DNA from 3 places in the Priestia sp. D51 genome. Region 1 is predicted to be linked to each of the others. Evidence: a T-box and tRNA genes for the amino acid it is inferred to sense, from the RefSeq annotation. Region 1 holds a T-box; the other regions hold tRNA genes.
What was found. A T-box is a leader RNA that pairs with one kind of tRNA and senses whether it is charged. The one in region 1 lies ahead of ileS (isoleucine--tRNA ligase), so its partner is inferred to be a tRNA-Ile.

Region 1 (2,227 bases):
GAAACGTCCTTGAAAAGGCGGCACTTCAGACGTGTACTGTCCTTTTTCATCCACTACGTTCACAAATGAAAAGCCGTTTTCTTTTACAACTCTGTAATCATCTTCGCCGTAAGCAGGTGCTAAATGAACAACTCCTGTTCCGCTTTGATCCGTTACGTAATCAGCCGTCACGACTTCATGCCCTTTTTCCACTTTCACAAAATCAAACGGCGGCTCATACGACATCCCTTTTAACTCATTTCCTTTATGATGAGATAAAACGCTATATTCTCCTTTTAACACTTTGTCTGCGAGTGCTTCTGCCACTATATACACGCTGTCGCCTTGCTGAGCGCGAACGTAGTTCATCTCTTCATGCACCGCAAGCGCCACGTTTGACGGAAGCGTCCAAGGCGTTGTCGTCCAGCCTAAAAAATACTCATTATCGCGGTTTTTCACTTTAAATTTCACCGTTACCGTTAAATCTTTTACATCTTTATACCCTTGCGCCACTTCATGCGAACTCAGCGAAGTTTGACAGCTCGGGCAGTAAGGTGATACGCGGTGGCCTTTATAAAGGAGTCCTTTGTCATGAATCGTGCCAAGTACGTTCCATACGCTTTCAATGTATGAATTCTCTAAGGTGATGTAAGGGTCTTCCATATCAACCCAATAGCCAAGCTGCTCCGTGAACGTGCGCCACTGTTTTTCATACACAAACACACTTTCCTTACACTTGTTGATAAAAGCTTCTACGCCGTATTTTTCAATATCATGCTTCCCCGATATCCCGAGCTGCTTTTCGACACCGAGCTCTACCGGCAGTCCGTGCGTATCCCAGCCTGCTTTTCGGATCACTTGATGCCCTGTCATCGTTTTATAACGAGCCACCACGTCTTTAATCGTCCGGCCTAGCGCGTGCCCCACATGAGGCAAACCGTTGGCTGTTGGAGGCCCTTCATAAAATACAAACGAAGGATGCCCTTCTCGATTTTGAACCGACTGCTGAAACACATTTCCTTTTTGCCACTGCTGCTGGATACGCTGTTCGCGCTCTTGCGAAGACTCCCTTACATTCACTTCTTTCATGTGATACCACTCCTTTTAAAGTTAAAAGCACACAAAGAAACCCGTCCCTATGACTAGGGACGGGTTTTAACCGCGGTACCACCCTGGCTTCTATTGATCCGTTCATCAATAGCACTCAGCAACGTACAATCATACGCGTTCTTTTTAACGGTAGACTACCGTTCAAACTTACTTATAGGTTCAGTTTGACTTCTCAGAGAGGATATTCCCCTGCGGCTTGAACACTGGCTTTCAGCTATCACCAGCTCTCTGTAGAACAAACTTGCAGCGTACTGATTCTCTTCAACGAATTTGTGTGCTTTTATTAGTAGCTATTGTATGCGCTTTGGAAGGGAATGTCAATGTTTTGAAATCCTTATTGAGATCCAAAGGTTTAGATCTAGGTTATTTTGTTTCTGCACTTAACATTTGTTCGATTTTATTACGCGCTGTTATCCCGTTCTTATCTTTCCATTCAGAAGTTCCACTGCTTCTTCGCTGTGTCACAAACACTGCCGCAGCTGAGATAGAAGAAAAAATTTGATCTTGTACCAGCACGTATCTACCATCTTTTATTTCTAATACACCGTTTTCTAGAAAAGTATTAATATGGTCTTGCTGCCTTTTAAGTTTAGCTCCTTCTAGCTGTTGTTCGCTCGCAAGCAAAGCTCCTTTATAGACAAGAAATCCATCGCTAACATATTTCCCGGTAGCATACGCATCTCGGCGCTTACAATATAGAACGTCCTCTACTATTACTGATTTTATATCTTTTGACAAATGTGTCTTAACTTGAACAACCTTTTCTATCGCTTGCTCTGCTTCAATCTTTGGTATGTCACCAGACTGTACAGCTTCGCTTTCATATTCTATTCCATTTGAAACATCCGCAAAAATTGAAAAGCCTAACCCACCAAGTAAAACTTTAATAACATTAAAAATATCTGTCAGGTCGTCTCGTCTAAATTCACGCACAAACGGTTTTGTGGGAACGGTTTGATTAATATCATATGTACCAGAGCGCATGGCTGCTAGATAAGAAATATGTTCTAAGTATTTTACATCAACTTTATCTAATTGATCTTGAGAAGCATTAGAGACAATTAACACGGCCACATCCCAAAAACTTTTACCTGTTGATGGACTAGCATGCTGTCTTAAACGTTCATATCCCACTTCT
Region 2 (2,227 bases), on a different contig from region 1:
GCCGGCACCATTTATATCGGAGGGGTAGCGAAGTGGCTAAACGCGGCGGACTGTAAATCCGCTCCTTCGGGTTCGGCAGTTCGAATCTGCCCCCCTCCACCATTTTATTGGGCTATCGCCAAGCGGTAAGGCAACGGATTTTGATTCCGTCATGCGTTGGTTCGAATCCAGCTAGCCCAGCCATAGAGAGCCATTAGCTCAGTTGGTAGAGCATCTGACTTTTAATCAGAGGGTCGAAGGTTCGAGTCCTTCATGGCTCACCAGTTATATTTACACGCGGGTGTGGCGGAATTGGCAGACGCGCTAGACTTAGGATCTAGTGTCTTATGACGTGGGGGTTCAAGTCCCTTCACCCGCATCTTAATTTAGATAAATGCGCGGAAGTAGTTCAGTGGTAGACCCCCACCTTGCCAAGGTGGGGGTCGCGAGTTCGAACCTCGTCTTCCGCTCCATATATATATTGGCGGCATAGCCAAGTGGTAAGGCCAAGGTCTGCAAAACCTTTATCACCGGTTCAAATCCGGTTGCCGCCTCCACGTATAAGTCCTGCCGGGGTGGTGGAATTGGCAGACACACAGGACTTAAAATCCTGCGGTAGGTGACTACCGTGCCGGTTCAAGTCCGGCCCTCGGCACCATTTTAATAAGCGCCCGTAGCTCAATTGGATAGAGCGTTTGACTACGGATCAAAAGGTTAGGGGTTCGACTCCTCTCGGGCGCGCCATAAACGGGAAGTAGCTCAGCTTGGTAGAGCACTTGGTTTGGGACCAAGGGGTCGCAGGTTCGAATCCTGTCTTCCCGACCATTTATGGGGCCTTAGCTCAGCTGGGAGAGCGCCTGCCTTGCACGCAGGAGGTCAGCGGTTCGATCCCGCTAGGCTCCACCATACAGTACACGGAGGAATACCCAAGTCCGGCTGAAGGGATCGGTCTTGAAAACCGACAGGGGTGTTAAAGCCCGCGGGGGTTCGAATCCCTCTTCCTCCGCCATTTTCTATTTTGGTCCCGTGGTGTAGCGGTTAACATGCCTGCCTGTCACGCAGGAGATCGCGGGTTCGATTCCCGTCGGGACCGCCACTTTAAAATATGCGGGTGTAGTTTAGTGGTAAAACCTCAGCCTTCCAAGCTGATGTCGTGAGTTCGATTCTCATCACCCGCTCCAAATCCAAGTAAAGGGCCTATAGCTCAGCTGGTTAGAGCGCACGCCTGATAAGCGTGAGGTCGGTGGTTCGAGTCCACTTAGGCCCATCATGTTTTATAGTAATTGAATTTAACTTATAAATTGATACTGGCCCGTTGGTCAAGCGGTTAAGACACCGCCCTTTCACGGCGGTAACACGGGTTCGAATCCCGTACGGGTCATCAAAAAAGCAGTTTGCATTTGCAAACTGCTTTTTTATTTCTATTAAATAAAATTAGGAGGAGATTGAATAAGAAAAGCGAAATAAGCTGTGGTAGCTTCTGCCGTAGGTTTAGTTATTTAGTTAGCGATTCCATTAGCTCTACCGAATTTAGGAGGTTCTTCTGGATCAGCAGAAGCTGCTGATGTTGAAGGAGACGTAACGGAAAAAGCGTTCTTTGAATCTGCTCAATAGTACAATGTGATGGTACGGGGTCTTTAGAGGATGATTCGAACAAACAGGTGATGACCAAAAAACGGTCAACTTTCATAGACCTTAACCGAATGGACTCTTCTGTAACGAGAAACAATGTTTAAAGATCTCCACCATTTTATGTATTAATAACTTAAAACCTTAAATAAAATATTCTCCTTAATATAAATGCCTTTATAAAAGTTGTGCTAATCTCTTTTCTTAATTGCTGAAAATTTGTATCTAATCCCCCCATTGTGTGTAAAACAAAAGTTAAATTCCTTACAGAGCGTTTCTCTGCACGTTAAAGACATATAATTTAATGTTTTTTATTAATAAATGCTGTAATTAAATAATCTCTGCATAAATTTAGACCTTTCTTCTTATCACATTAATTTAATAGGGAATATAATATCAATTTCCTATGTATTGTTCATGACATAGTTATTTGGCTAATGTTTAAATCACTAAGGAAATACTTCTATACATTTAATAAATATATAAAAGGAAAGTTCGTAAAAGTATACTTTTACGAACTTTCCTTTTATATAAGAAATCTACTGTTTTTATCGTTCGTTTAAGTAAGAAAAGTAATTACGAACGTTCTCTTTATCTAATACACTTTTACGAACGTTTT
Region 3 (2,227 bases), on a different contig from region 1:
ATCAGTAGGTTGGGGGTTCAAGTCCTCTTGCCGGCACCATTTTTTTCGAGCCATTAGCTCAGTTGGTAGAGCATCTGACTTTTAATCAGAGGGTCGAAGGTTCGAGTCCTTCATGGCTCACCATTTAATATTCACACGCGGGTGTGGCGGAATTGGCAGACGCGCTAGACTTAGGATCTAGTGTCTTACGACGTGGGGGTTCAAGTCCCTTCACCCGCATCTTTACTTAATTTCATATATGCGCGGAAGTAGTTCAGTGGTAGAACACCACCTTGCCAAGGTGGGGGTCGCGAGTTCGAACCTCGTCTTCCGCTCCACGTATATAAGTCCTGCCGGGGTGGTGGAATTGGCAGACACACAGGACTTAAAATCCTGCGGTAGGTGACTACCGTGCCGGTTCAAGTCCGGCCCTCGGCACCATTTTAATAAGCGCCCGTAGCTCAATTGGATAGAGCGTTTGACTACGGATCAAAAGGTTAGGGGTTCGACTCCTCTCGGGCGCGCCATAAACGGGAAGTAGCTCAGCTTGGTAGAGCACTTGGTTTGGGACCAAGGGGTCGCAGGTTCGAATCCTGTCTTCCCGACCATTTATGGGGCCTTAGCTCAGCTGGGAGAGCGCCTGCCTTGCACGCAGGAGGTCAGCGGTTCGATCCCGCTAGGCTCCACCAATGAAATTAAATAATTGTAACGAATAATATGGCGGTGTAGCTCAGCTGGCTAGAGCGTACGGTTCATACCCGTGAGGTCGTGGGTTCGACTCCCTCCGCCGCTACCATATAAGTTACATTTGTTATAAATATACGGAGGAATACCCAAGTCCGGCTGAAGGGATCGGTCTTGAAAACCGACAGGGGTGTTAAAGCCCGCGGGGGTTCGAATCCCTCTTCCTCCGCCATTTATTTATATCATATTCATATCATCGCGGGGTGGAGCAGTTCGGTAGCTCGTCGGGCTCATAACCCGAAGGTCGCAGGTTCAAATCCTGTCCCCGCAACCAAAGTGGTCCCGTGGTGTAGCGGTTAACATGCCTGCCTGTCACGCAGGAGATCGCGGGTTCGATTCCCGTCGGGACCGCCATTTACATAAAGGCTCGGTAGCTCAGTTGGTAGAGCAAAGGACTGAAAATCCTTGTGTCGGCGGTTCGATTCCGTCCCGAGCCACCATTTTAAGACGGCGATTGTGGCGAAGTGGTTAACGCACCGGATTGTGGTTCCGGCATTCGTGGGTTCGATTCCCATCAGTCGCCCCATCTTAAGTAATGCGGGTGTAGTTTAGTGGTAAAACCTCAGCCTTCCAAGCTGATGTCGTGAGTTCGATTCTCATCACCCGCTCCAAATAATGGGCCTATAGCTCAGCTGGTTAGAGCGCACGCCTGATAAGCGTGAGGTCGGTGGTTCGAGTCCACTTAGGCCCACCATATTCCACAGTAGCTCAGTGGTAGAGCTATCGGCTGTTAACCGATCGGTCGTAGGTTCGAGTCCTACCTGTGGAGCCATACGGAGAAGTACTCAAGTGGCTGAAGAGGCGCCCCTGCTAAGGGTGTAGGTCGTGTAAGCGGCGCGAGGGTTCAAATCCCTCCTTCTCCGCCAGTCGTTTTAAATTTAAATATGGCCCGTTGGTCAAGCGGTTAAGACACCGCCCTTTCACGGCGGTAACACGGGTTCGAATCCCGTACGGGTCATCTTAAAAAGGTTTGCATATATGCAAACCTTTTTTTATTTGCGCTTTTTTAAAGATTAAGTAAACAGGAATAATAGTTAGGAATAATTACCATGAATTTTCAGAATAAAAAGTAAGTTTTAAGCAGGATTTTCCCTATATCATATGGAATTATTCATAAAGTAATAAAGTATGAAGAGTATGGAATAAAGAGTAATTTTAAAGAACATTTATTCTATTATATTTGTAGAAAAGGTTTATGTTTTTACTATAAAAGGGAATGAGTGGTAAGAAGCGTATATTATGTGCGTATATTATGTTTGAAGTTAAAGGGGTGGCAAAAGTGAATCTAGCGGTTCAGCCTACTGAATTTGATGTTCATTTGTATCACGAAGGAAACTTATTTCGCAGTTACTCTATTTTCGGTGCGCATCAGGTAACGGTAGAAGGAATTGAAGGCGTACGATTTTGCGTGTGGGCACCTCATGCAAAGGGTGTAAGCGTTGTAGGTGATTTTAATAAATGGAACGGTTTTCAACATTCAATGGTTAAAGTTAATGAAGAAGGT

Region 2: it encodes a tRNA-Ile, which carries the amino acid that the T-box ahead of ileS (isoleucine--tRNA ligase) is inferred to sense. The anticodon was not compared.
Region 3: it encodes a tRNA-Ile, which carries the amino acid that the T-box ahead of ileS (isoleucine--tRNA ligase) is inferred to sense. The anticodon was not compared.

The regions. Positions count from the first base shown of each region.
Region 1 is NZ_JBLTIR010000002.1:229,757-231,983, forward strand. It holds gene ileS (isoleucine--tRNA ligase) at 1-1,068, opposite strand, end outside; T-box leader at 1,121-1,363, opposite strand; gene ACNHOZ_RS07860 (GIY-YIG nuclease family protein) at 1,453-2,227, opposite strand, start outside.
Region 2 is NZ_JBLTIR010000020.1:379-2,605, forward strand. It holds tRNA gene ACNHOZ_RS28090 (tRNA-Thr) at 1-10, shown strand, start outside; tRNA gene ACNHOZ_RS28095 (tRNA-Tyr) at 19-102, shown strand; tRNA gene ACNHOZ_RS28100 (tRNA-Gln) at 109-183, shown strand; tRNA gene ACNHOZ_RS28105 (tRNA-Lys) at 188-263, shown strand; tRNA gene ACNHOZ_RS28110 (tRNA-Leu) at 277-358, shown strand; tRNA gene ACNHOZ_RS28115 (tRNA-Gly) at 378-452, shown strand; tRNA gene ACNHOZ_RS28120 (tRNA-Cys) at 463-536, shown strand; tRNA gene ACNHOZ_RS28125 (tRNA-Leu) at 549-637, shown strand; tRNA gene ACNHOZ_RS28130 (tRNA-Arg) at 647-723, shown strand; tRNA gene ACNHOZ_RS28135 (tRNA-Pro) at 728-804, shown strand; tRNA gene ACNHOZ_RS28140 (tRNA-Ala) at 810-885, shown strand; tRNA gene ACNHOZ_RS28145 (tRNA-Ser) at 896-988, shown strand; tRNA gene ACNHOZ_RS28150 (tRNA-Asp) at 1,000-1,075, shown strand; tRNA gene ACNHOZ_RS28155 (tRNA-Gly) at 1,087-1,160, shown strand; tRNA gene ACNHOZ_RS28160 (tRNA-Ile) at 1,173-1,246, shown strand; tRNA gene ACNHOZ_RS28165 (tRNA-Glu) at 1,289-1,360, shown strand.
Region 3 is NZ_JBLTIR010000001.1:496-2,722, forward strand. It holds tRNA gene ACNHOZ_RS00020 (tRNA-Thr) at 1-39, shown strand, start outside; tRNA gene ACNHOZ_RS00025 (tRNA-Lys) at 48-123, shown strand; tRNA gene ACNHOZ_RS00030 (tRNA-Leu) at 138-219, shown strand; tRNA gene ACNHOZ_RS00035 (tRNA-Gly) at 243-317, shown strand; tRNA gene ACNHOZ_RS00040 (tRNA-Leu) at 332-420, shown strand; tRNA gene ACNHOZ_RS00045 (tRNA-Arg) at 430-506, shown strand; tRNA gene ACNHOZ_RS00050 (tRNA-Pro) at 511-587, shown strand; tRNA gene ACNHOZ_RS00055 (tRNA-Ala) at 593-668, shown strand; tRNA gene ACNHOZ_RS00060 (tRNA-Met) at 699-775, shown strand; tRNA gene ACNHOZ_RS00065 (tRNA-Ser) at 803-895, shown strand; tRNA gene ACNHOZ_RS00070 (tRNA-Met) at 921-997, shown strand; tRNA gene ACNHOZ_RS00075 (tRNA-Asp) at 1,002-1,077, shown strand; tRNA gene ACNHOZ_RS00080 (tRNA-Phe) at 1,088-1,163, shown strand; tRNA gene ACNHOZ_RS00085 (tRNA-His) at 1,174-1,249, shown strand; tRNA gene ACNHOZ_RS00090 (tRNA-Gly) at 1,261-1,334, shown strand; tRNA gene ACNHOZ_RS00095 (tRNA-Ile) at 1,341-1,417, shown strand; tRNA gene ACNHOZ_RS00100 (tRNA-Asn) at 1,421-1,495, shown strand; tRNA gene ACNHOZ_RS00105 (tRNA-Ser) at 1,499-1,589, shown strand; tRNA gene ACNHOZ_RS00110 (tRNA-Glu) at 1,610-1,681, shown strand; gene glgB (1,4-alpha-glucan branching protein GlgB) at 1,976-2,227, shown strand, end outside.